One region of the Clostridium tanneri genome, then DNA from elsewhere that is predicted to be linked to it. Evidence: riboswitches for the same ligand, from Rfam matches in the RefSeq annotation. Region 1 holds a riboswitch; each other region holds the start of a gene.
The links. A riboswitch is a leader RNA that binds a small molecule or an ion and turns the genes downstream of it on or off. The one in region 1 is predicted to bind S-adenosylmethionine.
Positions count from the first base shown of each region.

Region 2: it holds a riboswitch for S-adenosylmethionine, as region 1 does, so the genes downstream of both, P8V03_RS13125 (O-acetylhomoserine aminocarboxypropyltransferase/cysteine synthase family protein) here and P8V03_RS12045 (nitrite/sulfite reductase) in region 1, are expected to answer to the same signal.
Region 3: it holds a riboswitch for S-adenosylmethionine, as region 1 does, so the genes downstream of both, metK (methionine adenosyltransferase) here and P8V03_RS12045 (nitrite/sulfite reductase) in region 1, are expected to answer to the same signal.
Region 4: it holds a riboswitch for S-adenosylmethionine, as region 1 does, so the genes downstream of both, P8V03_RS12630 (Na+/H+ antiporter NhaC family protein) here and P8V03_RS12045 (nitrite/sulfite reductase) in region 1, are expected to answer to the same signal.

Region 1 is NZ_JARUJP010000013.1:69,095-76,620, reverse strand. It holds gene P8V03_RS12060 (amino acid ABC transporter permease) at 1-365, shown strand, start outside; gene P8V03_RS12055 (amino acid ABC transporter ATP-binding protein) at 384-1,127, shown strand; gene P8V03_RS12050 (cysteine ABC transporter substrate-binding protein) at 1,154-2,026, shown strand; SAM riboswitch class I at 2,108-2,219, shown strand; gene P8V03_RS12045 (nitrite/sulfite reductase) at 2,475-4,145, shown strand; gene P8V03_RS12040 (ABC transporter ATP-binding protein) at 4,187-5,026, shown strand; gene P8V03_RS12035 (ABC transporter permease) at 4,938-5,705, shown strand; gene P8V03_RS12030 (adenylyl-sulfate reductase subunit alpha) at 5,822-7,526, shown strand, end outside; gene P8V03_RS12025 (4Fe-4S dicluster domain-containing protein) at 7,512-7,526, shown strand, end outside.
Region 2 is NZ_JARUJP010000015.1:89,329-96,854, forward strand. It holds gene P8V03_RS13115 (homocysteine S-methyltransferase family protein) at 1-1,095, opposite strand, end outside; gene metF (methylenetetrahydrofolate reductase [NAD(P)H]) at 1,189-2,085, opposite strand; SAM riboswitch class I at 2,208-2,321, opposite strand; SAM riboswitch class I at 2,679-2,791, shown strand; gene P8V03_RS13125 (O-acetylhomoserine aminocarboxypropyltransferase/cysteine synthase family protein) at 2,951-4,228, shown strand; gene metX (homoserine O-acetyltransferase MetX) at 4,387-5,550, shown strand; gene P8V03_RS13135 (homoserine dehydrogenase) at 5,614-6,855, shown strand; gene P8V03_RS13140 (HD domain-containing phosphohydrolase) at 6,904-7,526, opposite strand, start outside.
Region 3 is NZ_JARUJP010000005.1:65,862-73,387, reverse strand. It holds gene P8V03_RS05875 (ComF family protein) at 1-189, opposite strand, end outside; gene P8V03_RS05870 (hypothetical protein) at 162-1,187, opposite strand; gene recD2 (SF1B family DNA helicase RecD2) at 1,156-3,408, opposite strand; gene metK (methionine adenosyltransferase) at 3,541-4,716, opposite strand; SAM riboswitch class I at 4,793-4,891, opposite strand; tRNA gene P8V03_RS05855 (tRNA-Tyr) at 4,974-5,058, opposite strand; tRNA gene P8V03_RS05850 (tRNA-Thr) at 5,071-5,146, opposite strand; tRNA gene P8V03_RS05845 (tRNA-Val) at 5,167-5,242, opposite strand; tRNA gene P8V03_RS05840 (tRNA-Tyr) at 5,251-5,335, opposite strand; tRNA gene P8V03_RS05835 (tRNA-Thr) at 5,345-5,420, opposite strand; gene P8V03_RS05830 (hypothetical protein) at 5,756-6,442, opposite strand; gene yyaC (spore protease YyaC) at 6,555-7,091, shown strand; gene mreB (rod shape-determining protein) at 7,138-7,526, opposite strand, start outside.
Region 4 is NZ_JARUJP010000014.1:84,375-91,900, reverse strand. It holds gene P8V03_RS12645 (hypothetical protein) at 1-31, opposite strand, end outside; gene mscL (large-conductance mechanosensitive channel protein MscL) at 353-760, opposite strand; gene deoC (deoxyribose-phosphate aldolase) at 969-1,622, shown strand; SAM riboswitch class I at 1,834-1,942, shown strand; gene P8V03_RS12630 (Na+/H+ antiporter NhaC family protein) at 2,078-3,406, shown strand; gene P8V03_RS12625 (aminopeptidase) at 3,689-4,804, shown strand; gene P8V03_RS12620 (prolyl-tRNA synthetase associated domain-containing protein) at 4,918-5,409, shown strand; gene adhE (bifunctional acetaldehyde-CoA/alcohol dehydrogenase) at 5,462-7,526, opposite strand, start outside.

The DNA.
Region 1 (7,526 bases):
CAGAGATGGGGGACATTGTAAGAGGTGCCCTAGAATCTTTACCGAAACACCAGATCGAGTCAGGAAAGGCTATTGGACTTAACTTTTGGGGACTTTACAGGTATATTCTTATACCACAGGCTATAAGAAGAATGCTTCCAGGTGCCATAAATCTAGCTACAAGAATGGTTAAGACTACATCATTAGTAGTTTTGATAGGAGTTATAGATGTTGTAAAGATAGGCCAGCAGATTATAGAGCTTTCTCGCTTAGAAGTACCTGCAGCATCTTTCTGGGTTTACGGAGTTATATTCATACTATACTTTATAATTTGTTATCCTTTATCAAGGCTATCAAAGACATTAGAAGCTAAATGGAACAGTTAAGGAGGCAGTGTAATTTATATGAAAAATAATGAGGTATTACTTGAAATAAAGAATTTACATAAAGAATATGCACAAAAGGAGATATTAAGAGGTATTGATCTTAATATACATAAAGGCGAAGTTGTAGTTGTTTTAGGACCATCAGGTTGTGGCAAAAGCACTCTGCTTAGATGTCTTAACGGCCTTGAAAGTATTCAAGGAGGCAGTATTGAATTTTCCGGGAAAAGTCTTACGGATAAAAATGTTAATTGGCAAGAAGTTCGTCAAAAAATTGGAATGGTATTTCAAAGCTATGACCTTTTTCCTCATATGACTGTTATTCAAAACATACTTTTAGGGCCAATGAAAGTTCAGAAAAGGCCTATGGATGAGATAATGACACAAGCAGAAAAACTGTTAGAAAGAGTTGGTTTACTTGACCGTAAGAATTCTTATCCAAGGGAACTTTCTGGTGGGCAAAAGCAAAGAATAGCAATAGTAAGAGCCCTATGTATGAATCCTGAAATAATGCTCTTTGATGAAGTAACAGCATCTCTTGATCCAGAGATGGTAAGAGAAGTTTTAGAGGTTATGCTAGACCTTGCAAAACAAGGAATGACAATGATAATTGTAACTCATGAGATGAGTTTTGCACAGGCTGTTGCTGACAAAATAGTCTTTATTGATGGAGGCAAGATATGTGAAATATCTGAACCGCAAGAGTTTTTTACTAATCCAAAAACAGAGCGTGCTAAACAATTTTTAAATGTATTTCAATATTAAATTTTACAAAGGAAAGGAAGATTATAATGAAAAATGTAAAAAAAATCTTAACAACATTATTAGCGGCTACATTTATAGTAGGAGGTTTAGTAGGCTGTAGTGCTTCAAAGACAGCTTCAACGGAAAACAAAAAGGAAACAACAGGTAGTTCTATTGAGGAAATAAAGAAAAGAGGTACTATTAAAATTGGTGTATTTAGCGACAAGCCGCCTTTTGGTTATGTAGATTCAAATGGTAAAAGTCAGGGATTTGACGTTCATATTGCTAGAAGATTTGCAAAGGATCTTTTAGGAGACGAGTCAAAGGTTGAATTTGTACTAGTTGATGCAGCAAGCAGGGTTGCATACCTACAATCTAAAAAAGTAGATATAATTATGGCAAACTTTACTGTTACAGATGAGAGAAAGCAAAAGGTTGATTTTGCAAATCCTTATATGAAGGTTTCTCTTGGAGTAGTATCACCAGATAGCGCTAAAATTACATCTGTTGATCAATTAAAGGGGAAAAAGATAATTGTTGCAAAAGGAACAACTGCTGAAACTTATCTTACAAAAAATATGCCAGAGGTAGAATTAGTTAAATATGATCAATACTCAGAAATATTTGAAGCTTTAAAGGACAAACGTGGCGATGCTATAGCTAATGATAATACGGAAGTACTTGCATGGGCACAAAAGAACCCTGGATTTAGTGTTGGAGTACCAAAATTCGGAGGAGAAGATACAATAGCACCTGCTGTTGCTAAGGGAAACAAAGAACTTCTTGAGTGGATTAATAAGGAACTTGAAACTCTAGGTAAAGAGAATTTTGTACACAAAGCTTATGATGAAACATTAAAAAACACATATGGAGAAGCTAGTAAAGAGGACATTGTAATTGAAGGTGGAAAATTGCAATAGTTAATTTACAAATTTATTGACAAAGCCAATTATTAGGTATACAATAATTTAAAATTAATAGTTTTAATGTTATACCTAATACTCTTATCAAGAGTGGTGGAGGGACTGGCCCTATGAAACCCGACAACCGGCATTTAAATTTGAATGTATCGGTGTCAATTCCTGCAGGATATAGTATCCTGGCAGATAAGAAAAATGGTTATTTTAAGGTTAGATATATTCTGTCTTAAAATCAAAGGCTGTTTTTCTTGTTTTAAAGAAAAGCAGCCTTTAGTTTTTATGTTTATGTAAGTATCAACTTATATATTTAAACTAAATGTTTGTATAGGGGGGAGGATATGGTGTTATAACCTGTTTTACGTATATAACTGTAGTTATTAGACTTTATTAAAGTAAAACTTTAGTAATGCAAAACTATAAATTAACAAATTAAAGAAGGAGAAAGAGCATGATACAAATAACAGATAAAATTTTAAAAAGTATAGATGAATTTAAAGAAAGTGCTGAACTATGCGATAGAGATGAGTTAGATGTCTCTGAATACAGAAAACGAATTGTTGCAATGGGGGTTTACAAGCAAAGAGTTAAAGGTACCTATATGGTAAGGTTGAGAGCTACTGGAGGAGTTATAGAACTAAATCAGCTGAAGTCCATAAGTGAGGCATCTAAAAGATATGGATATAGAAGAATGCATTTTACAACTAGACAAGACATACAATTTCAAGCACTGCCGATAGACAGCATATATAGCATTATGAAGGAAGTGATAAAGGTTGGTATAACTACAAAGGGGGCCTGTGGGGATACAGTGAGAAATGTAGGATGTTCTCCACTGTCTGGGGTATCTATAGATGAGGTCTTTGATGTAACGCCTTATGTAAAGGGAGTTATAAACCACCTTATGAAAGATCCAACTGCCCTGCAGCTTCCAAGAAAGTACAAGATAGCTTTCTCAAATACTCCAGAAGACACTGGAAATGCTACAATGGCTGATTTAGGCTTTATAGCAAAGATAAATAATGGTGTAAAGGGTTTTGAAGTATATGGAGGAGGTGGCTTTGGGGGAAGACCTAGAATGTCATTAAAACTTGCAGACTTCATAGAAGATAAGGATGTTTTATACTATGCACAGGCTATGAAAGAAGTCTTTGAGAAAGAAGGAGATAGGACAAATAGGCATCAAGCTAGGATAAGATACATTGTGCATAGATTAGGGGAAGAAAACTTCCTTCAGTTATTTAACTCACAGCTTCAAAAGGTTAAAGAGGAGATAGATTTAGATTTTAAAATAGATGAAAAGGACATAAGAATTGACCAAGAGCCTATACAGACAGTTGAAGAAGTAAGAAGAACTATGGAAAGTAATCAGCAATATAAAAACATATTATTTGCACAGAAGCAGCTTGGGTACTATTCAGTATATATTCATCCACAGGGTGGCAATATAGCAGCAGAAGATTTAGACAGAATCCTTCAATTCTTAGATACTTTAGTATACAGAGTATCTATAAGACTAACAACAACACAAGGCTTTGTTATAAGAGACTTAAAAGAGAAGGATGCAATGGAGCTAATAAACTTGACTTTAAATATCTCATCAGGACACAACATAGATAACTCGGTTTCCTGTATAGGACATGCTACTTGTTCCTTAGGTCTTTGTCTTTCACAAAATCTCCTTGAGGCTATAAGAGACATATTTAGTGGGGTAGATGAAAGAATAAAAAGTGCACTTCCAAAGTTATTTATATCAGGATGTCCTAATTCCTGTGGTCAACATCAGCAGGGAATGATTGGACTTAGTGGGAGAGGAAAGCGTACTGAAGATGGACTTGTTCCAGCCTATGCAGTGTCCTTTGGAGGAAAGCTTGGAGCAGGCATTGCAAAGATAGGTGAAGTTTATGGAGACATTCCAGCTAAGAAGATACCAGCATTTCTTTTAGAATTAGCAGCACTAAAAGCAGATTTAAGCTTTGAGGATTTTGAAGAGTTTTTAGAGAATAAGTCACAGGAAATAAAAGAATTAATAGACAAGCACTCAAGTTTGGAGAGTTTTAATGAAAATCCTGATTTGTATTATGACTTTGGTGCAGATGAAAAGTTTGGTGTTAAAAAATAAGTGTTGCAAATAGTTGTATAAATGTTTAGGAGGGGGAAAGTTTGAGTCTAAGAATTGAGGCTGTAAGTAAGAAATATAAAAGAGCTAATAAGGAGTTTGAAATACTAAGAAATATAGATTTAACTGTAAATGATGGAGAATTTGTGTGTATTTTAGGACCATCAGGATGTGGAAAGTCAACACTTCTAAATATAATAGCTGGTTTTGAAAAAGTTACAGAAGGAAAAGTACTTCTTGATGGAAAAGAGGTAAACTCTCCAGGGCCAGATAGAGCAGTTGTATTTCAAGAACATGCACTTTTTCCTTGGCTAAAGGTTATAGATAACGTGGAATTTGGAATGAAGGTTGCAGGAATTCCTAAAAGTGAAAGAAGAGAAAGAGCATTAAAGTATTTAGAAATGATGCATCTTACAAAATTTAAAGATTCTTTTGTCCATGAACTTTCTGGAGGGATGAAGCAAAGAGTATCCATTGCTAGAGCACTTTGTTTAGATTCAAATATACTGCTTATGGATGAACCTTTTTCATCTCTTGATAGTCAAACTAGGGAACTACTTCAGCTAGAGGTTCAAAGAATTTGGTGGAACACAAAAAAAACAGTGGTATTTATAACTCATAGTATTGAGGAAGCTGTACTTTTAGCTGATAGAATTATTCTCATGCCAGCAAGCCTCGATTCAGAAAAGAAAGAGTTTAGAATACAACTGTCAAGACCACGACAAATAGCCAATATGGATGTAACTTATATGGTATCTAAAATCATGAAAGAGTTTAAAAAGGAGGTGGAGAAGGTTGCAAAATCAGAATATGATGAAGGGTGGAATTTGGAAAAAGATTCTATTCTATATGATGATAGTAGTAGTGTGGGAATTGGCCTATAGGTTTATTAACTTTCCTTCTCCACTAAAGGTTTTTCAAAATATTTCAAAGCTAATAGAAAGTGGCACTTTAGGCACAGCAGTTATGATAAGTTTGAGGAGACTTTTATCAGGATATATAATTTCTCTTTTTATAGGATTGCTTATAGGGTTATTCATGTTAAAACTTAAAGCTACAAGAGATAACTTTGCTAAGTTAATAGGGGCTCTTCAGACTATGCCTAATGTATGCTGGGTACCCTTTGCTGTTTTATGGTTTGGATTAAATGAAAAAGCAATTCTTTTTGTAATAATCATAGGTTCAGTTTTTGCTGTATCTATGTCTATAGAAAGTGGTATTAAAAATTTAAATCCTAATTATATTAGAGTAGCAGAAATGACGGGAGCTAAAGGCTATACCTTGTATAAGGAAGTTATTTTCCCAGCAGCTATTCCGGTTATTATATCAGGAATAAAACAAGGATGGGCTTTTGCTTGGAGGGGACTTATTGCTGGAGAAATGATAGCTTCTTCCATGAGCGGACTAGGAGAGATATTAACTCATGGAAAGAAATATAACGATATAAATGAAATTGTAGCCGTTATGGTAGTAATTATCGTAATTGGGCTTTTAATAGATAGAATTGTATTTGAAAATATTGAATCCTCTATAAGACGAAAATTTGGACTGGGAAAAGCTTAGGCATAAACAAATTTAAAGTTGTGCTTACCTGCCAGGATATATTGTGAATAGGTGAAACTTTAGTTTGTTTATCTATGAAAATGTTCTATAAATGATTATGTAAAAAGGAGTGGCCTATGAAAAAAGAAGTAAAAGTAAAACAGCTACAAACGGATATTTTAATTATCGGTGGAGGTACTGCAGGCTGCTACGCTGCCTTGACTATAGCAGAACATTCCAATGCTTCAGTACTAATTCTTGAAAAAGCCAATATTAAAAGAAGTGGCTGTCTAGCAGCTGGAGTCAATGCAATTAATGCTTATATTGTAAAGGGTAGAACACCGGAAGACTATGTAGATTATGCAAAGAAGGATGCAGATAATATTGTAAGAGAAGATCTGCTTCTTACAATGTGCCAGGGCTTAAATAGAGTGACTAAAAAACTTGAGGATTTAGGACTTGTTATTTTAAAAGATGAAAATGGAGAGTACTTAGCCAGAGGAAATCGAAACATAAAAATTAATGGAGAGAATATAAAGCCTATTTTAGCAAGTGCAGTGAAAAAGCTACCTAATGTAACGGTTATGAATCAGGTCAACGTCATTGATTATATTGTAAAAAACAATCAGATACTAGGAGCCTTTGCAGTCGGGGTGGAAGAGAAGACTCTTTATGAAATTAGGGCAAAAAAAGTAATATGTTCTACTGGTGGTGCAGCAGGATTGTATAAGCCTAATAACCCAGGTTTTTCAAGACACAAGATGTGGTATCCGCCTTTCAATACTGGAGCAGGCTATGCTATGGGAATTCGTGCTGGTGCGGAGATGACTACCTTTGAGATGAGATTTATTGCATTAAGGTGTAAAGATACTATAGCTCCTACTGGAACTATTGCACAGGGGGTAGGAGCTAAGCAGGTTAACTCAAAAGGAGAGGTTTATGAGACTAAATATGGTCTTACTACTTCTGAAAGAGTATATGGAACGGTAAGGGAAAACCAGGAGGGTAGAGGACCTTGCTATTTAGGAACAGAAGGCATTAGTACTTCTCAGGACGAAGAATTGAAAAAAGCATACTTAAATATGGCACCAAGTCAGACTCTTAAGTGGGTAGAAGCAGGGAAGAATCCAAGTGAACAGAATGTGGAAATTGAAGGAACAGAGCCATATATAGTAGGAGGTCACACTGCAAGCGGTTATTGGGTTGATACAAAACGACAAACCACAATTAAAGGTCTTTTTGCAGCAGGTGATGTAGCAGGTGGCTGTCCACAAAAGTATGTTACAGGTGCATTGGTGGAAGGTGAAATTGCAGCAAAAGCTGCAGTAGAGGAAATAGAAAAGAATGAAATTAATACTGTTGATTTATCAAAAGCAGAGGAAGATTTACTTATAGCGTTAAAAAAAGAGGAAGTAGAAAAGACATTAAATTTTAAGAATCCTATATTCTCTACGGAAGAACTAGAGGAGGCTATGCAAAAGGTAATGGATGCCTATGCAGGGGGAATTGGCAGCAGTTATCAATTCAATGAAAAACAGCTTATACTAGCGGAGGAAAAAATTGAACAGATTACTGAACTAAGCAATAACCTACATGCAGAGGATATGCACCAGTTGATGTTTATATATGAGCTAAGAGAAAGACTAACTCTTTGCAAATCAGTGATTGCCCATTTAAGAGCGAGAAAAGAAACTAGATGGCACAGTTTTGCGGAAAATCTTGATTATCCAAAGAAAAGTGATGAATGGCTTAAATATGTCAACTCAAGGCTTGTAAATGGAAAGCTTACTACATTTTGCAGAGATTTAGTGGGAAGAGGTGAGACATATGAGCATAAAAATT
Region 2 (7,526 bases), on a different contig from region 1:
AGTCATCATTTCCTTCTCGTCAATTTCAGGAAGCCCTACATTTAATCCTAGTATATCAGCGCCCTCTTCCTTCTGCTTAACTGCTTCAGCTTGAATATATTTTACACTTTTCTCTTTTAATTCTTCTTTATATCTTGCTTTTCCTGTAGGGTTAATTCTCTCCCCTATAATTTTAACACTACCATCTAAGATTACCGTTTCAGTAGCAGAGCAAACTGAGGTATAATTTTTAGGTTTTGTGTCAGCAGGCTTTAATCCCTGTAAACTTTTCACTGCTGCTTTAATGTAATCCGGATTTGTACCACAACAGCCTCCAAAGATTCTTACCCCTTTTTCTGCCATTGTCTTTATATATTCTGCAAACTGCTCCGGTGCTATGTCGTAAATAGTTTTTTCACCGTCATACCTTGGCAATCCAGCGTTTGGCTGAACCATAACAGGGATAGAAGAATATTTTAGAATTTCTTCTACTATAGACATAAGCTCCTTAGGTCCCAGTGAGCAGTTAACTCCTAGAGCATCAACACCAAGTCCTTCTAGTACAAAAACCATTGTTTTAGGATCTGTACCCATTAGAGTTCTTCCATTCTCTTGAAAAGTCATAGTACAAAATACTGGCAGAGAACTATTTTCCTTAGCTGCAAGTATTGCCGCTTTAGTCTCATATAAATCTGACATAGTTTCTATTAAGATTAGATCTGCTCCTGCTTTCTCTCCTATAATTACTTGTTTTTTAAATAACTCATAGGCTCCTTCAAAGCTTAAACTTCCTGTAGGCTCCATAATCTGACCTATAGGTCCTATATCTAAAGCTACAAGCTTATCTGCCGCTGCTTCTCTAGCTACCTTAACTCCAGCAGTTATGACCTCTTCTATTAAAAACTGAGAATTACTATATTTTAATTCATTGGCACCAAAAGTATTAGTAATTACTACATCAGAACCTGCTTCTATATATTGACGGTGTATCTTTCTTATAATATCTGGATTAGTTATATTAAGACTTTCCGGTAGTTCTCCTACCTTAAGCCCTTCTCTTTGAAGCATAGTTCCCATAGCTCCATCAAAAAACATAAATCTATCTTTTAATGACATCTTGCCCACTTCCTTTCCCATAATTGTGTCTAATAAACCTATATATTAATTTAGATTTGCTTTCTCCTAAATATCCTCTTGCAACGGTTCTATCTAGAAGGAGCTTACTGACTTATAATTTACAGACTTACGAATTTCCTCTACACTTTTTAGGATTTTCTTTACAATTTCTGATTTGTTCATAGTATAAAGATGTATCCCTTCTACTCCACTGGCAACTAAATCAGAGACCTGTTCCGACGCATAAACTGTACCTGCTTCTAACAAAGATTCTGGTGAATACTGATATTTGTCTAAAAGTTTTTTCAGTCTATCAGGAATAGAAGCACCAGAAATCCATGAAATGCGGTTTATTAAATCTCTATCTACAGCAGGCATAACCCCAGCAATAACAGGAGTATTAATATTATACTTATATAACTTCTCCTTAAAATCATAAAAACTATTATTATTAAAGAAAAGTTGGGTAATTAATACCTCTGCACCACAATCTACTTTATCCCTAAGACTTTTTATTTCCCTATCTATATCCATAGATCCCATATATCCCTCTGGATAGGCTGCTGCAGATATACAAAACCCCTTTCTCTGAGCTAATTCACAAATTAAGTCTTTGGAACTATTGTACTCTAAGTTCTCTGGTAATACAAAATCCTTGGGTATATCCCCTCTTAAGGCCAGTATATTGTCTATATTATTTTCCTGTAGTTTATCCAACGTATTTTTAACTTCTCTCTTGGTAGAAGTTATACAGGTTAAGTGAGCTACTGTCTCTATTCCAAATTTATTTTTCACTGCTGATGCTAGCTCTATACTCCTGTCTTTGCTGCTTCCTCCAGCACCATAGGTTACACTTATAAAATCCGGATTCAACTCTTTTAACTCTGCAATAGTGTTGTATATTCCATCTAAGGATACACTCTGTTTTGGTGGAAATAACTCAAAGGATATTGTTAACTTTTTATGTAGAAATAAATCTTTTATAAACACTTTAAAACCCCCTTATTTATCGTATTTAGGTAATGATTTTGCAGCTGTTATAAAATAAAAAAGCTGCCTTTCCATAAGAAAAGCAGCTCTAAAAATCTTAAATTAACATTATGAGACTACTATTCTTATCTGTCAGAATAACTAATATTCTGCAGGAATTGACACCGATACATTCACTTTTGAATGCCGGTTGTCGGGTTTCATAGGGCCAGTCCCTCCACCACTCTTGATAAGAAAATTTTATTATATACATTTTATGCTAATATTAATACTTTTCATTATATTTGTCAACAAAAACTTTAGAGCTTCTCTAACCATTGAAACTGCTCATATTTCAGAATAAAACCTTGATATATAAGGTTTCTAAGGATCTATAATTACATAGATTAAAAACAATTCACATAAAGTTGTTGTATAATTATCATATAATAATTATTCCTCCCTTCTTTTGCAGAAAAAAGTTTTTTAACGGAAAATTAAGGAATATCAACACTTTATGAAATTCACATCAGTTTAATATTCAAACTTTTGTTTTTTATATATTGACAGTGCATTCTAATATCTGGTATGATAGTTTCAATCGAATACGGAACTTCTTATCAAGAGAGGCTGAGGGACTGGCCCTATGACGCCCGGCAACCTGAATATATTAACAGTATATTCAACGGTGCTAATTCCAGCAGGTAGTAAACCTGAGAGATGAGAAGCATGAGGATTTAAACTTCTTGTGTCTCATCAACACGAGAAGTTTTTTGTTTTACGTAAAATTTTTAAGCAGAGGTAAAAATAATTTGCTTAGTTAAACTCTAAATATAGAAGTTCCGTGTGAGTACAAAATTATGAATTATTTGAGGAGGAATTTATTATGACAAGAAAATTAAGATTTGATACTATTCAAGCACACGGAGGACACACACCAGATGCAAGCAGTAAATCAAGAGCAGTTCCAATTTATCAAACATCTTCTTATGTTTTTGACAGCGCAGAACATGCTGCTAACTTATTTGGTCTTGCAGAGTCAGGAAACATTTATACAAGATTAACAAATCCAACTACTGCTGTCTTAGAAGAAAGAGTTGCTCAACTAGAAGGCGGCGTTGGTGCTGTGGCCACTGCTTCAGGAATGGCTGCAATTACTTACGCTATAACAAATATCGCAGGTGCTGGTGATGAAATAGTCGCTGCTGCTACCCTCTACGGTGGAACTTACACACTATTTACTCATACCTTTAAAAACTTTGGAATTAAGGTCAATCTTGTAAATCCAGATGATCCAGCAAACTTTGAAGCTGCTATAACTGAAAAAACTAAGGCAGTGTATATAGAAACTATAGGTAATCCAGGAATAAACCTTGTAGATATTCAAGCTGTTGCAGATATTGCACATAGCCATGGTGTTCCTCTAGTAGTAGATAATACCTTTGCATCACCTTATCTTTGCAGACCAATCGAATTTGGCGCAGATATTATAGTTCATTCTCTTACAAAGTTCATTGGCGGACACGGCACATCTATAGGTGGTATAGTTATAGATTCAGGAAAATTCAACTGGGATAATGGAAAATTTCCTGGTCTAGTAGAGCCTGACGAAAGTTATCACGGACTAAAATTTGTAGAAGCCGTTGGTGCTGCTGCTTATATTACTAAGTTAAGAGTATCTCTTTTAAGAGATTTAGGAGCTTGTATATCACCATTCAACTCTTTCTTACTTATATTAGGAGTTGAAACTCTATCCCTTAGAGTACAAAAGCACGTAGAGAACACTAGAAAAATCGTGGAATTCTTAAGTAATCATCCTAAAGTTCAGTGGGTTAACTATCCAGAATTAGAGGGTAACAAATATTATGATTTATCTAAAAAGTATCTTCCTCTAGGAGCCGGTTCTATATTCACTTTTGGGGTAAATGGCGGAGTTGAAGCTGGTAAAAAGATAATAGAGAACGTGAAAATATTCTCACACCTTGCTAATGTTGGAGATGCTAAATCCTTAATAATTCACCCAGCTTCTACAACTCACTCTCAACTTAGTGAAGAGCAGTTAACTGAAGCAGGAGTTAGCCCTGAACTTATAAGAATTTCTATAGGAATTGAAGATGTGACTGACCTGATTGCAGATCTTTCAGACGCATTAGAGCAAGTATAAGGCCTTAACTTTATAAAATTAATGCTTTATAACATTATAACTTTGAATTAATATAGCCCACTAGACAATTGGTAGTATCCCATGTTTCCTCCTAATAGCATAGTATCTTTAATATATTTACTACCAATTGTCTTTTTATAAATTTGGAGGTGTATCTATTGAATGAATTTAATTATAGAAAGGAAGGTTTTAAGGAGTATCTTACCTTTTCTAAAAAGAAAGACTTTCTCCTTGAGAGCGAAAAAAATTTTGGTCCAATAACTCTATGCTTTGAAACTTATGGAAAGCTGAATGAGGATAAGAGTAACTGTATACTTATAACTCATGCTCTAACTGGTGATTCTCATCCAGCTAGGCATGCTCCAGAAGATACTGAAGGTTGGTGGGAAGATTTTGTAGGTGCTGATAAGATATTCGATACTAACAAGTATTTTATAATCTGCTCTAATATTCTAGGAGGCTGCAGCGGTTCCACAGGCCCCTCATCTATAAATCCTGAAACAGGCAAAGCTTATGGAATAACCTTCCCTATTGTTACAATAAAAGATATGGTTAATGCCCAAAAGAAAATACTAGATTACTTTAATATAAACCATCTTTTAGCTGTAGTAGGCGGTTCTATGGGTGGACTACAAGCACTTCAGTGGGCAGTATCTTATCCTGATTTTATAGACGGAGTTATAGACTTAGCTTCACCTCTTAACCTAAGTACAGAGTCTATAGGAATAAATCACATTATGAGAAGAGCCATAATAACTGATCCTAACTGGAATAAAGGAGACTACTACCAGGCAGCAGTTCCTTTCAATGGCTTATCTATAGCAAGAATGATTGCTATGCTCACCTATCAAACTAAGGATTTAATGAATAAAAAATTTGGAAGAAAAACTAGAAGTAATATAATAGATTTCTATCAAGGGTTTGATGCAGAATTTGAAATAGACAGTTACCTAAACTACCAAGGAAGTAAGCTTGTAAATAGATTTGATGCTAACACCTATCTTTATATAACAAGAGCAATGGATTTATTTGATTTAAAAAGAGAATACGGTTCCTATGAAGCAGCCCTTCGTAGAATAAAATCCAAGTTTCTACTAGCTTCAATCTCCTCTGATACTCTCTTCCACATAGGTGAACTTAGAAAAAGCAGAGATATACTAAGCTTAAGCGGTGTAAATTTAGAGTACCATGAAGTCCAGTCAAACTGCGGACATGATTCTTTCTTACTGGAACCAGGAAAATACGAAGAATTTTTAAAGGAGTTTTTAGATAGTATCAAAAGTAATTGGAATAACGCGGACTATAATGCTGGGAGCCTATAAGACTTCTTTGTTTTTCGGCAAAATAAAAGTTTTATCAATAATACTAATTAGGAGGTAGAGTTTATGGCATCAATAGCAGTCCTAGGTTACGGCACAGTTGGTACAGGTATAACTGAGCTTATAACGAAGAATAGGGAAAGATTCAAAAAAATTACCGGTGAGGAATTAAAAATATCTAGCATTCTTGTTAGAGATATAGAAAAACATAGAGAAAAAGTTTATTCTAACTTACTTACAAATAATATAGAGGATATTTTCAGAAAATCTGTGGATATAGTAGTAGAAGTTATGGGTGGAATTGATCCCGCTTATGAATATATAAAAAGAGCATTAAAACTAAAAAAGCATGTGGTAACAGCTAATAAAGATCTTATTGCTGAACATGGCAAAGAACTTTTAGACTTAGCTGACAAAAATGGAGTAACACTTAACTTTGAAGCAAGTGTAGGTGGCGGTATTCCTATTTTAAAACCTTTAATGGAATGTCTTATCGGAAACGAAATTAAAAACATTAAAGCAATCCTAAACGGTACTACAAACTTTATACTTACGAAAATGGATAAGGAAGACCTCAGTTATGAAGATGCCCTTAAGGAAGCTCAGCAACTAGGCTTTGCAGAGGCCAATCCTGAATCAGATGTTTTAGGCTACGATGCGGCTAGAAAGCTTTCTATTCTCTCAACTATAGCTTATAATGAAAAGCTAAACTGGAGGGACATAGTCACAGAGGGCATAACTCAAATAGATAAAGAAGACTTTAAATATGCTAGAGCACATGGATATAACATAAAACTTCTAGCTATCAGCAGCAGAGAAGAAGATAAAATTTATGCTGCTGTAAAACCTGTTATGGTAAAAAATAATTCTCAACTAGGCAAGGTAGAAAATGAACTAAATGCTATTGTATTAGAAGGCGATGCCGTTGGAAAAGTATTATTTACAGGAAAAGGCGCCGGAATGCTTCCTACTGCCAGTTCCGTATTTGGAGATATCACCGATATCATTCAAAACAAAAATAAAAAAGTACTTAGATTTAACGAAAAGGAAGCCTCTGTACAAAAGTACTGGAATAATAGTTCCAGCTGGTTTGTAAGAATAAAAACCAAAGCTAGAATAGAGGTTATGTGCAGCATTGCCGGAGACTTTGAAAACTGCCATATATTTTCTAAATACGCAACTAATCCCGGTGAAGTTGTTGCTCTAGTTAAATGTAAAAGTGAAGATTTCCTAAGCTCTAAAATAAACAAACTACTGGAGCTACCTTATGTACATGAAATAAAAAGATTCTCTATTATAGAAAATTAAGAAAACCCCACCTGCATTGCCAAGGTGGGGTTTTTATCATTCAGTAAACTAAATCACCTCTGAATTTTCGCAAGACTCTTTTTCCATAAAAGCCTTTATGCATATCTCCACTAAGTTAGGATCAAACTGTGTTCCAGAACATCTCCTTAATTCTTTTATTGCCTCCTCAGCAGACACAGCTTTTTTATAAGGTCTTTCATGAGTCATAACATCAAAGGCATCTACTATAGTCATTATTCTGGAAAGAAGCGGAATATCATCTCCCTTTAACTCTTTAGGATATCCAGTTCCATCATATCTTTCATGGTGGGTAAGTATTTTATAGGCAATATGCCTTAAATCAGGGTTAGAAGAAGCTATCCTGTATCCTATTTCTGAGTGAGTCTTCATAACAGCCCATTCCTCTTCAGTTAACTTGCCTTTCTTATTTAAGATTTTATCATCTATTGCAATCTTACCTATATCATGAAGCTTAGCTAACAAATATAGCTCATCCGCTTTGCTTGTACTTAAGTTTAGGAGTTCACATATCTTTACACAATAGTTATATATACGTTCAGCATGTTCTTCTGTTTCATAACTTTTTTCCGATAGGGTCTTGCTTAGTGAAGAAATAATGCTGTTTCTTGAACTCTTGTCCTCTAACAACTTGTTCCTATACATTTTTTCTT
Region 3 (7,526 bases), on a different contig from region 1:
ACTAGTGCCATGTCTTTCAACTTGAAAAGCATCTTCACAGAATCTTATTCGTTCTTCACAGTCATTGCACATAAAACCTTCTCCAAATAAGTCCTGCCCACAGAGAACACAATTTTCATCTGTTGAGTAAATGACTTGAAGTACACAGTCCCATAGAAATCTTAAATTTTTAACAATCCCATTTCCCATGCCTCTTTATTAAAATTTCTAGTTATATCCTTAGCTTTTTCCATATCTCTGGTTTCTTCATTTGCCAAAAATATAACCTCTCCTTTCCACTCTTTTTCTCCTCTTCCAACGCTAGCACAGAAGTATATTAGCTTTTTGTAGTTAAATTCAAAGTCATCTGCAAAGTAGACCATAACATCTGCATTTTCTACCTTAGAAAGAACTTCTTCAAATTCGTTGGTAACAATCACCATTCTCTTTATCTTTGTAAAGTTTGAAATTAATTTTTTATCAGATTTACCTTTAATGAAGGGAACTATGTTTTTGCTAATATTTTTGCAATAATTTTTCATGTAAAGATATACATTTTCTACCTTTTCTTCATCTGGAACACATATAATAACTTTTCTATTAGAATTTATAGACCACTTCAAATAATCATATATGACAAATGGGATATCCTTACTTATATCAATTCTAGTCAGTATGGTTCTTGGCTCAATTATAGGAATTTTAGCATCTTTTACAGGTATAAGTATTTCCCTCTCATTTCTGAATAGACCCTCAATAGAGTAATATATTATTTTAGTGTTTTCATTACACATTTTGGACACTAAATCTAATACTTCATACTTACTATAAGTGGGAAAACTCCTTATATCATCATATATGACAAGATCAAACTTTTCTTTCAACTTAATCGCATTAGCAAAGTCGCACACTTTTAGTCTAGAATTCACATTTGCCTTTGATGTTCTCACATAAGAATAGTCTCTAAAATTTGTTCTTCTTTTTATAAGTTCTAATATATTTATATTATCCGGGTATTCATTGGTAATATAAACTACAGACTTTTCATTTTTTACGTAATATAATATTATTTCCAAAAAAATTTCTGGTGAGTTATAGGGAAGTGACACTACGTTTAAAAAGCGTTCATTTCCAATGCCCCAATTTAGTATATTCTCACTAACCTTATCTTTTTCTTCAGTTAAGCTTTTCCTCTTGAACAATAACATTATCTTCACTCTCCATTATATCCACTATTCTATGTTTTAATAATGAATATCTATCAAAGCTTTTATTATTATCTACCATAGACTTAACAGCCTTTATGTCTCCTACTAGAACCACCAATTGTTTTGCCCTAGTTATAGCTGTGTAAAGCAAATTTCTATTCATTAATAGTGGTGGTCCCATGAATACAGGTATAACAACTACTGGGAACTCACTTCCTTGACTTTTATGTATGGTTATAGCATAAGCTAAATCAATTTCATCTAGATAAACATTGTCGTATATTATCTTTCTCTCTTCATCAAAAATTACTGCTACAGTTTGTTTCTCTTCATCTATGTCCTCTATATATCCAACATCACCATTAAAAACTCCTACTCCTTCTTTTTCACCGTCTCCAGCTATCCTTGACCACTTCAAGGAGTAATTATTCTTAGTCTGCATTATCTTATCCCCAACTCTAAATATCATATCCCTAAATTCTTTTTCCTTCTTCTCACTATCTTCAGGGTTTAATATATGTTGAAGTTTTTTATTTAAGTTAGATACTCCTAAAACTCCTTTTCTCATAGGAGAAAGAATTTGAATATCCTTTGTTTTGTTCCATTTTTTATTAAAGTTAGGCAACCTGCTATCTATAAGTGCTATCAGCGTATCCATTATTTTATTTTGGTCATCACATTTTATAAAATAAAAATCTTTATCCTTTTTATTAAATACAGGCAATTCTCCTCCATTAATTTTATGAGCATTTACTACAATCATGCTTTCCTCAGACTGCCTGAAAATTTCTTTTAGTTTAACTATCTTTATACAGTTACTCTCAATTAAGTCCCTAAGTACGTTTCCCGGACCTACTGATGGAAGCTGATCCACATCTCCTACAATTATAACTCTAGTTCCTAAGGATACAGCTTTGAGAAGATTATTCATAAGAACAATGTCTATCATTGATGCCTCATCTATCATAATCACATCACATTCTAACGGAGCCTCTTCACCTCTTGAAAAAAGTAGATTCTCATTTTCTTCACTTATTCCCATCTCTAGAAGCCTATGAATAGTTTTTGCCTCTCTGCCTGTTGCTTCTGTCATTCTCTTTGCTGCTCTTCCTGTAGGAGCTCCCATATAAACCTTAAGATTTGCTTTTTCAAAAATTTCAGTTATGCAATTTATTATAGTGGTTTTACCTGTGCCAGGACCTCCTGTGATAATTTCAATTCCATTTTCTACTGCTCCTCTTATCGCTTCCTTCTGAGAGGGTGCAAACTTTATATTATTTCCTGACTCAAAAAGGCTTATTTCTTTATCAACATCTATATCCATATCATCATAATTACTTAACGCTAGGGAAAGTATCTTTTTTGTAACTCCTAATTCGCAATAGTAATATGGAATTGAGAATACACATATCTTGTTATCAACCTGCTCTAATTTTATCTTGCCATCAATTTGTGCATTGTATATATTTTCTTCAATTATTTCTTTAGTAACCCCAAGAGTATCAATTCCATCCTTAATCAATATCTCCAAAGGTATATAGGTATTACCCAATGCACAAAACTGATTTATCAGATATTTTATTCCACTTTGTATTCTAAAAGGAGAGCTAGGTTCTATTCCCAAACTTCTTGCAATCTTATCCGAAGTTTTAAATCCTATTCCAGAAATCTCTTCAGTTAACACATATGGATTTTCCTTTACAATTTTTATTGAATCTGCTCCAAACCTTTTATGTATCTTTACGCACTGATTAGGTGAAACTCCATAAGTTTGAAAGAAAATCATCATATTTCTAATTTCATACTGCTTAGAATAAGATTCACATATTAATGCTATCTTTTTTTTGCCTATCCCATCTATCTCTTTCAATCTTTCTATATTATTATCCAAAATCTCTAAGGTTTTTTCTCCAAACTTTTCAACAATCTTTTTTGCAGTTACAGGTCCTATCCCGGATATTATTCCAGAGGCCAAATATTTTTCTATACCTACAGTAGAACTTGGTACAATCTCTTCACAGGATATTACCTTAAATTGCTGACCAAAATTCGGATGTAATACCCATTCCCCAGACAGTCTTAAGTTTAAGTTTTCTGATATATAAGGTATGCAACCTACTATTGTTATGTTTTCTTTTTCGGACTTAATCCTTGCTACTACATAACCATTTTCCTCATTTTGAAATATTATATCTTCTACAATACCCTGTACTTCCTGCATAAGATCTCTCCTAATTTTTTTAGTTATTTCCTATTTCTTTTCTTCATTATAATTATAACATAAACTATTCACCATTCACTGTTAATTCTTAGCTAATAAAAAGCTCTTATGCATATGCATAAGAGCTTTTTATTATAAGTATTTCTTTATATCTTCAACCTTGCTTAAAGCTTCCCATGGAACATTAACATCAGTTCTTCCGAAGTGTCCATAAGCTGCTACTTGTCTGTAAATAGGTCTTCTTAAGTCTAATTCTTTAATTATAGCTGCTGGTCTTAAATCAAATACCTTATTAACTATATCTATTATCTTGTTCTCTTCAATTTTTCCTGTTCCAAAAGTGTCTACAGTAATAGATACAGGCTTAGCAACTCCTATAGCGTAAGCTACTTGTATTTCTAGCTTATCTGCAACACCCGCAGCAACTAGGTTCTTAGCAACCCATCTTGCAGCATATGCAGCTGATCTATCAACCTTTGTTGGATCTTTTCCTGAGAAAGCTCCACCACCATGTCTACCATATCCACCATATGTGTCTACTATTATTTTTCTTCCAGTTAAACCAGCATCTCCTTGTGGTCCTCCAACAACGAATCTTCCTGTTGGGTTTATAAAATACTTAGTTGTATCGTCTAAAAGTTCAGCTGGAATTATAGGATTTATTACATGTTCTAATAAATCCTTCTCTATTTGCTCACGAGTCACTTCCGGATCATGCTGAGTAGAGATTACGATTGTGTCAACTCTAACTGGTTTGTCATTTTCATATTCTACAGTAACCTGTGTCTTTCCATCCGGTCTTAAATAAGTTAAAGTTCCATTCTTTCTTACTTCTGATAATCTTCTTGAAAGCTTATGAGCTAAGCTTATTGGCATAGGCATATATTCAGGTGTCTCATTTGTAGCAAAACCAAACATCATACCTTGGTCTCCAGCACCTATTGCTTCCATTCTATCCATTTCACCCATTTTAGATTCAAGAGCTTCATCTACTCCCATAGCTATATCAGATGATTGCTCATCTATAGAAGTAAGTACAGCACAAGTATCACAGTCAAACCCAAACTTAGCTCTTGTGTATCCTATTTCTTCTATAGTTTTTCTAACTATTCTTGGGATATCTGCATAACAATTAGTTGATATTTCTCCCATAACCATAACCATTCCAGTAGTAACTGATGTCTCACAAGCAACCCTTCCATTTGGGTCTTTTTCTAATATACTATCAAGAATAGCATCTGAAATTTGATCACAAATTTTATCTGGATGTCCTTCTGTAACTGATTCAGACGTAAATAGCCTTCTCATATTTATCCCTCCGTTTTATTATATCAAAAATAAAACCTCTTCTATTAATAAGAAGAGGTTAATAAACTTAACAACTCTCTTATCTCGCAGTCAACGCTGCAGGAATTGGCACCTTAGCATAAAGCTGGTTGCCGGGTTTCATCGGGCCCTGTCCCTCCGCCTCTCTTGATAAGAGTATTATTCATATTTTAATTATGTATTATACATTTAGTACATATTATGTTAAAAAAATAAAACACCTTTAAGTGCTTTATTTATGGTGGAGGAGGACGGATTCGAACCATCGAAGTCACTGACAACAGATTTACAGTCTGCCCCCTTTGGCCACTCGGGAACTCCTCCATATTTTTTTTTTGGTGCTGGCAGCAAGAATCGAACTCGCGACCTACTGATTACAAGTCAGTTGCTCTACCTGCTGAGCTATGCCAGCTAATTTAATTAAGTTTTTAATGGTGGGCACAACAGGGATCGAACCTGTGACCCCCTGCTTGTAAGGCAGGTGCTCTCCCAGCTGAGCTATGCGCCCTTAATTTATGGTGGAGGAGGACGGATTCGAACCATCGAAGTCACTGACAACAGATTTACAGTCTGCCCCCTTTGGCCACTCGGGAACTCCTCCATATTTTTTTGGTGCTGGCAGCAAGAATCGAACTCGCGACCTACTGATTACAAGTCAGTTGCTCTACCTGCTGAGCTATGCCAGCTAATTATTTGTTTTGTCTTTGGTTTGTTTTTCAACGCCGCTGACATGGATTATTATATAACGACACCATATTATTTTCAAATTCGATTATAGCCCCTTTAGTGAATTCTAGTTGATTTTCCTCCATGTACCTTCAATTACCTCAATATAACTCACGTAATCATTTTTTAAATGCAGATTATTTACTATTGAAATGTTGGCGAATTCACAACTAGAAATGCTTTGAAACCACCGTTGATTTATGCTTGAACTAGCCCTTTACCAAAGCAGTATCTAGAGGATTCAGCGATAAAGCTCCTATATATTTCCACTAAAATACCAGAAACTATTCTGGCGCTACTGCTCTACAATGTCCTCACCTAAAAATTTATTTGCCACATCTTTTACCTTTTCATAATCTTTATCAGATAGCCTCTGATTAAGTAGTTTTAATGCGCTTTTTATATCTTTATTGCTGCCACTAGAAAGATACTCCTTTACTTTTTCATAGTCAACAACAGACAATTTACTGGCTGTTAAGAGTATTTTTGTTTTATCAGAGCTACTTAAGTTAACCTTATCCTTTGATGATACAGTATTAAAAACAGGTATATCTTCCTTTTTTATCTCACCATTCTTATTATATCCCTTGCTTATACTAGATTTGTTATCTTTACCAAAGTTATCACTCTTATTAACCACATCTTTCTTGTCTTCTTTTCCATAATCAACTTTATCTTGACCAAAAAAGTCTATTTTATCCTCTTCTATTTGCCTAGCTAAAGAATCCATCTTAATTTTTTTATAGCTATCGCTTATAACCACTGACTCAATATTATCTTTACTTTTGAGCAACTCACTTATATCTTGATTTTCAGCTGGTTTTTTTTCATCTTCTTTACTTACCTTTTTATTATTACTGCTTTCTTCAATGGTATCTACTATTAGGTTTTTATACATATAAATTTTATCTGAACACAGCATAATAAATACACATATAATAGTTGATGAAACTATTGCTAATATTTGTACTCTCTTATTCATATAACACACCTTCCTTGCATCATATTATTATCCCACTAAATAAATTTTTTATTCTTTTTCCCTTAATATTTCATAACACATCTTCATATAAATTATTAAGGAGGTGTATCTATTGAATAAGGTAAAAGCTAACTACAAGAATCCACTAGCATATTATGAAATTGCATACTTTTTAAAAGACTATATTAACGAGGATACAATTATAGTATGTATTGGCACTGATAGATGTATAGGGGATTGTCTTGGTCCCTTAATTGGAACCTTACTTACATCTAAAAACTTTCCTCTTCCTGTATATGGTACAATTTCAGATCCAATACATGCTTTAAATATTGATAGAAAATTAGATGAAATTAAACTTCTGCACCCTCATAGTAACATAATAGGTATAGATGCATGTCTTGGTGATTCGGAGAGCATAGGAGAAATTCAGGCGAGAGACTACCCTGTACATCCCGGCAAAGGCGTTGGCAAGTCTCTACCAAATGTCGGTGAGACCTCTATCATAGGTATAGTGGACTCCAATGATAATGACGAAATATTTAATACTAGTAATATTAGATTAAACTTAGTATTAAGCATGGCCAAGGTTATTACCCATAGCCTAGTTCATTCATACTATCTTTATAACTCTTCTAAAATATTATAAATAAAAAGCAAAATCCTTAATAATTCGTAGGATTTTGCTTTTTATTTTAATCTATTAAAGTTATATCGTCTCCAATAAAAGTAACTTCCATTTTATCTAGATATTCTAATACTTTACCTGTTCCTAGAGCTACACAGGATACCGCATCTTCTGTTACATACACTGGTACCTTGGTAACCTCTTGTATAAGCTCACTAAGCCCACTAAGCAAGGCCCCTCCACCAGTCATAACTATTCCTTTATCAGCTATATCTGCTGCTAACTCTGGTGGTGTTTTTTCTAGTACAGCATGAGTCGTTTCTGCTATTGCATTTACAGTTTCCTTTAAAGCTTCCCTCATTTCATCTGAGGATACAGTTATATTCTTGGGAAGACCTGAGATCAAGTCTCTTCCTCTTATTTCCATAACTACTTTTTCTCTATCAAATGCAGAAC
Region 4 (7,526 bases), on a different contig from region 1:
CAAGGGATATTAGGATTATTAAAGTGAACATTAATTTTACCTCCAAATTTCTATAATAATTTTATGTGATAAGAAGCTATTAAATTCATACTCTATATTTAAAAGTTAGATATAAATTTAAACTAAATATCTTTGGTATGAGTTAAATTATACTATATAATAGGTATATGTTAAACCTTTAATATTGTGCAAAAAAATATTATTTCCTTCAATTTAAAGAAATAATATAAAATAGCTTGCTTTTTCATTAAAAATCTACCATTGAAGCGGTAATACTATAAAGTATATCCTTAACTTGAGCTAAAAACTTTAGATAAACAATAAAAAAGTGAACAATAAGGTCATAAATTCATTACTTTAGGTTATCTCTAAGTAAATCTCTTATTTCTGCAAGGAGTCTTTCTTCCTCAGAACTTTGAAGTTTTTCCTCCTTCTTTTCCTCTTTTTTCTTGAATCTGTATATAGCTTTTACAAAAATAAAAATAGAAAAAGAAATTATTAAAAAGTCTACAACAGATTGAATAAACTGACCATATTTAATTGCTGCTTCAGATGCTCCACCTTTGGCAGGGCGAATTACAAACTTTAAGTTGGTAAAGTTTATTCCACCTAATAAAAGTCCTATAACAGGCATAAGAATATCATTTACTAGGGAGGTGACAATTTTGCCAAAGGCACCACCTATAACAACTCCAACTGCTAGGTCAATTACATTTCCTTTTACTGCAAATTTCTTAAATTCTTCAAACATAAGTTCCAACTCCATTAATATTATTTTAAATTTACTTAAATAGAGTTTGAAGATTTGAAAATAATATACTTGAATTTAAGAGTATTTAGTGTTAAAAGGTGAAAATAGTCAAAACTATGGTATTATGAATAGGAAGGTTGCGTAAGATAGAAGTATAGGTTTAGATTTGATTATAACTTTAAAAATTAGATATAATTTTGAAAGGAGATAAATATAGATGGAAATACAAAAATACATAGACCATACAATATTAAAACCAGAGGCTACTGAGGAGGAAGTAACAAAGCTGTGCAAAGAGGCAAAAGAGTATAAATTTGCATCTGTTTGTGTAAACCCATACTATACAGCTTTAGTTAAGGAAAATCTAAAAGGAACAGGTGTAAAAACTTGTGTTGTTATTGGCTTTCCTTTAGGAGCTAATACTAAAGAAGTTAAGGCTTTTGAAACTGAAAATGCTATTGGCAATGGTGCTGAAGAAGTTGACATGGTAATAAATATAGGTGCCTTAAAGGATAAGAAATACTCTGTTGTTGAAGAGGATATTAAAGCAGTTGTAGATAAAGCAAAGGGAAAGGCCTTAGTTAAGGTTATAATTGAGACCTGCCTTTTAAGTAGAGAAGAGATTATAAAGGCTTGTGAGTTATCGGTAAAGGCTGGGGCTGACTTTGTAAAAACTTCAACAGGCTTTAGCAGCGATGGTGCAAAAGTAGAGAATGTAGCTCTAATGAGAAAAACTGTAGGAAGTGGAGTAGGGGTTAAGGCCTCTGGTGGAATAAGGGATTTCAAGACAGCGATGGCTATGGTAGAAGCTGGTGCTAATAGAATAGGTGCCAGTGCCGGAATAAAAATAGTAGAAGAATCTACAAAGTAATAAGATTGTTTGAACTAAAGAATATAGTTAAAATAAGACTATATTCTTTTTTATTCGGGAGATTTCCTTTTAGGATAATATGAATATAGTCTGTCTTTATAATTCTTATTTATTGTGAGAAATATGAAATATTCTAGTAGATTTAATTCACATAATGATTGACTTTATTTAATTAAATTGATATAATACAAAAGTAAAATTAAATATTTGCTTCTTATCAAGAGCGGTGGAGGGACTGGCCCTATGATACCCGGCAACCCAAAAGCATATTGTGCTTTTAATGGTGCTAAATCCAGCAGGTTTTACCTGGAAGATGAGGAGAGAGGTATAGACTTCTTGATTTATCTCCAAGAAGTTTTTTTTATTGTCCAAAATTAAGTGAAAGCTTATAATAACTTGCCGATGATTGATAGTTGTGAATGTTTGGAATTAATACAAAAGAGGAGGAACTCATAATGATTGAAGGTAAAAAAGGAAATCCGTGGGCGTTATTGCCTTTCTTTGTTTTCGTAGCAGTGTACATAATTTCAGGAATTGTAACTAATGATTTTTATGCCCTTCCAGTTACTGTGCCATTTTTGTTAGCGGCACTGGTAGCCCTAGCTATGAATAAAAGGGAAAGTTTTAATGCTAAACTTGAGAGATTTTGCCTAGGGGCAGCAGATACTAATATTATATTAATGTGTATAATATTTATATTAGCTGGTGCCTTTGCTCAGGTAGCAAAGGATATGGGAGCAGTTGATTCAACAGTTAACCTTGGACTTAGTCTATTGCCAGGTAACATATTGATTGCAGGAGTATTTGTCATCGCATGTTTTATTTCTACTTCTATAGGAACTTCAATGGGAACAATTGCCGCAATAGCTCCAATGGCAGTAGGAATAGCTGCCAAGACCGGTGTTCCAGTAGAGCTTGCTTTAGCAGCAGTGGTAGGGGGATCTATGTTTGGGGATAACCTTTCAATGATTTCAGATACAACTATAGCTGCTACTAAGACTCAAGGCTGTGAACTTAAGGATAAGTTTCGAGTTAACTTTAAGATAGTTCTTCCAGCAGCTATTTTAACTACAATAATACTTGCTGTTATAACAAGTGGAAATGAAATTTCCTTAACTGGGGCCTATAGTTACTCATTAGTTAAAGTGCTGCCATATATTTTCGTTTTAGCAGGTGCTCTATTAGGCGGAAATGTAATCCTAATATTGATATTTGGTACAGTATTTTCTGGTGTTGTTGGAATTGCAACAGGTGCTTTTAATATAGTAGGTTTCGCTCAGTCAGTGGGCAAAGGCATTACAGGTATGTCTGACCTTGTTATTATGTCCCTTTTAATAAGCGGAATAGTAGAATTAGTTAAATACAATGGTGGTATTGACTTTATCATTGATTTTATTATAAAAAGAATTAAGAGTAAAAAAGGTGCTGAAATTGGCATATCTGTTCTTATAAGCATAGTAGATGCATGCACAGCAAATAATACTATAGCAATTGTTATGGTGGGACCTTTAGCAAAGGATATTGCCGATAGGTTTGGCGTGGACCCTAGAAAAACTGCTAGTTTATTAGATACTTTTTCATGCTTTGTACAAGGAATTATACCTTATGGAGCTCAAATACTAGTTGCTGCAGGTGTAGCAAAAATATCACCAATTTTGGTAATGAAATATTTATATTATCCATATCTTATGGGAATATGTGCCATTATTGCTATTTTAACTGGGTTACCAAAGTTAACACCGATAAAAGAAAAAATAAATTTGGATAATGAGCAAGTTGCTTAGCTGAAAAGGGGAGGTTCCCCTTTTTACTTTTTGGATAAATATCATAGAATTTGATAAAATAAATAATATGTACTATAATAGCTATTGCAGTTAATTATTTCTAAAATTATCTATAATAAAACCATAGATTTTTATCCAATGACTACCCGCTCTAATACTCCCTCTTATCTAAGATTACGTTCCGAGCGGCTACGTCCCTGGATTCGTTCAGCTAAGAATCAGATGGAGTTGAAACTCCATCTGATTCAAGTTTCCACTTCATAAATCAAAGGAGGAATTTATATGAAAGATCCTAGAATAATAACTTTAGCAAAAAATTTAATTAACTATTCTTGCAATATTCAAAGGGGTGAAAAGGTTTTAATTGAAACTATAGGTACTCCAAATCCTTTAACCCTTGAGCTTATAAAACAAACCTATCTTGCCGGTGGAATTCCTTTTGTAACAAACAAACTTCCGGAGGTGGATAGAGAATTATACATGAACTGCACTGAAGAGCAGTTAGAGATGATGGCTGAATATGAAGCAGCGAGAATGGCTGACATGGATGCCTATATAGGATTAAGAGTGCCAAGTAATTTAACAGAAACTTCTGATGTACCAGGTGAAAATATGTCTCTAATGATGAAAAAGTTTTGGCAGCCAGTACATGGGGACATAAGAGTTCCAAAGACAAAATGGGTAGTGTTAAGATATCCAACAGCAGCAATGGCCCAGGCAGCAGGTACTAGTACAGAGGACTTCGAAGATTTTTATTTTAATGTTTGTAATTTAGACTATGGAAAAATGTCAGAAGCTATGAATCCACTAGTAGAACTAATGAACAGAACAGATAGAGTTCACATAAAAGGAGAGGGAACAGACTTACGCTTTTCTATTAAGGGACTTAATGCTATAAAATGTGACGGAAAGTTAAATATCCCAGATGGAGAGGTTTATAGTGCTCCAGTTAAGGATTCTGTGAATGGATACATTACATATAACACACCAGCAGTTTATAATGGATTTACCTATGAAAACATAAGGTTGGAATTTAAGGATGGAAAGATAATTAAGGCCACTGCAAATGATACTGAAAGGATAAACAAGGTATTTGACACAGATGAAGGGGCTAGATATGTGGGCGAATTTGCAATAGGAGTTAACCCTTATATATTAAAGCCTATGAAAGATACTTTATTTGATGAGAAAATTGCAGGCTCAATTCACTTTACGCCAGGAGCGTCCTATGATGATTGCTTTAATGGAAACAAATCTTCAGTGCATTGGGATTTAGTGTATATTCAAAGACCAGAGTATGGTGGTGGAGAAATTTATTTTGATAATGTTTTAATAAGAAAAGATGGAATTTTTGTAGTGGAGGAATTAAAAGGATTAAATCCTGAAAACTTGAAATAAGTAAATGGTGGGGAATACTCCACCATTTTTTAATATTGTGAAAAGTTTTACAAAAACAGATTTATATAGTAAAATTAACTTTATAAAAAGCAAACGAAGGAGAGATAAAAATGATTTTAGAAAATGAACAAAAGGTATACGATGTCCTAAAAGAACTAGGTATTTCTTATACAAGGTATGAACACAAGCCTGTTTATACTATAGAGGAACTTGATGAAGTAGACATAGATTTTCAGGGAACCCACTGCAAAAATCTTTTTGTTCGTAACAAAAAAGGAGATATTCACTATTTAATTGTAGTAGAAGAATCAAAAAAAGTAGATTTAAAAAAACTTGCTGAGAAAATAGGAAGTACTACTTTAAGCTTTGCTTCTGAAGAAAGACTACTTAAAAACTTAGGGCTTAAGCCTGGCTCTGTTAGTCCCTTTGGAGTGATTAACAATGAAGATAAGAAGGTAAAAGTTATCATAGACAAAGATTTATCAAAGTTAGAATATATAGGTGCTCATCCTAATGTAAATACAGCCACAGTTGTATTATCTTTTTCTGATTTAGAAAAGTTTCTTAAGTGGTGTAAAAACGATGTCAAATACATAGAGCTTTAGAAATAAATTAGAAGCTGAGGGGTTACCTCAGCTTCTATAATAACCATTAGTCTTATTCTTCTTCCTCATCTGTTGCCGCAGCTTCTAAAATTGCTTCTGCTTTATCAAAGGCATTAATATACATTTGCTTAATTTCGCTGATTAATGGGTATCTTGGGTTAGCTCCTGTACATTGGTCATCGAAAGCCTGCTCTGCCATCTTATCAAGATTAGCATAAAAAGCTTCTGTCTTAACTCCTGCCTCATGTATTGATTTTGGCATGTTTACCTTAGCTTTTAGCTCATCAATAGCTTCGATTAATAATTCTACTTTTTCCTCATCAGAATTTCCACCTAAGCAAAGGGTATCCGCTATCTTAGCGTATCTAGCTTTAGCGTTTGGATATTTATACTGAGGGAAAGTACATTGCTTTGTTGGAGCATCTACTGAATTAAATCTTATAGTTTCGTTGATCAATAGTGCATTAGCTACTCCATGAGGTACGTGGTGAGTTGAGCCGAGCTTATGAGCCATTGAGTGACATACACCTAAGAAAGCATTAGCAAATGCCATACCAGCTATACAGGAGGCATGAGCCATTTTTTCTCTTGCTACTATATTAGTCTGACCTTCATTATAAGCATGTGGAAGGTATTCAAATATTATTTTTACAGCTTCTAATGCTAGTCCATTAGTGAAATCTGTTGCTAAAGCGGATACATAAGCTTCAACAGCATGAGTTAAAGCATCTATACCAGAAGCAGCAGTTAAACCTCTTGGCATACCCATCATTAATTCAGCATCAACGATAGCCATATCTGGAGTTAACTCATAATCTGCTAATGGATATTTAACTCCTGTTTTTTCATCAGTTATAACTGCGAAAGGAGTAACCTCTGAACCAGTACCAGCGGATGTTGCTACTGATATCATCATAGCCTTTTCGCCCATCTTAGGGAAGGTGTAAACTCTTTTTCTAATATCCATAAATCTCATTGCTAAGTCTTCAAATCTTACTTCTGGATGCTCGTACATTACCCACATAATCTTGGCAGCATCCATAGCTGAACCACCGCCAACTGCTATAATTGTATCTGGTTTATAACTTGCTAACTGCTCGGTACCTCTTCTAGCTGTTTCTAAAGTTGGATCTGGTTCTACATCAGTAAATACTTTATAGTCAACACCTATTTCACTAAGAATTTTTGTAACTTTATCTACATATCCAAGTTCAAAAAGAACCTTATCAGTTACTATAAATGCTTTTTTCTTTCCAAGGGGTTTAAGTTCTTGTAATGCTACTCCAAGACTTCCGTATTTAATGTAAACCTTTTCTGGAACTCGAAACCAAAGCATATTTTCCCTTCTTTCAGCTATAGTTTTTATATTTATTAAGTGTCTAGGTCCAACGTTTTCTGAAACAGAGTTATTACCCCAGGATCCACAGCCTAATGTTAATGAAGGAGCTAGTTTAAAGTTATAAATATCTCCTATAGCACCCTGTGATGAAGGCATGTTAATTAAAGTTCTGCCTGTTCTCATAGCAGCAGTAAACTTTTCTACTTTATCCTTACAAGCCATCGCATTAACATACAATACTGATGTATGACCCAGTCCTCCTAATTCAACAAGTCTTGCAGCTTTTTTTACAGCATCGTCAAAATTCTTAGCTCTATACATAGCAAGAACAGGGGAAAGTTTTTCGTGGGAGAATGGCTCTTCTAGCTCAACGGACTCTACTTCTCCTATAAGAACCTTTGCACTTTGAGGAACAGTAACTCCTGCCATTCCAGCTATTTTGTAAGCAGGTTGTCCAACTATATTTGCATTAATGTTGCCATTAACTAATATTACTTTACCAACCTTTTCTACTTCATCTTCCTTTAGGAGATAAGCACCTCTTTCTTCAAACTCTTTTCTAACTTCATTATAAACGGAATCTGCAACTACAACGGATTGTTCAGAAGCACATATAACTCCATTATCAAAAGTTTTAGAAAGAAGTATTGAGTTTACAGCCATTTTTATGTCAGCACTTTCGTCTATAATGGCAGGAGTATTACCAGGACCAACACCAATTGCTGGCTTACCGGATGAATAAGCAGCTTTAACCATAGCAGGACCGCCAGTTGCAAGT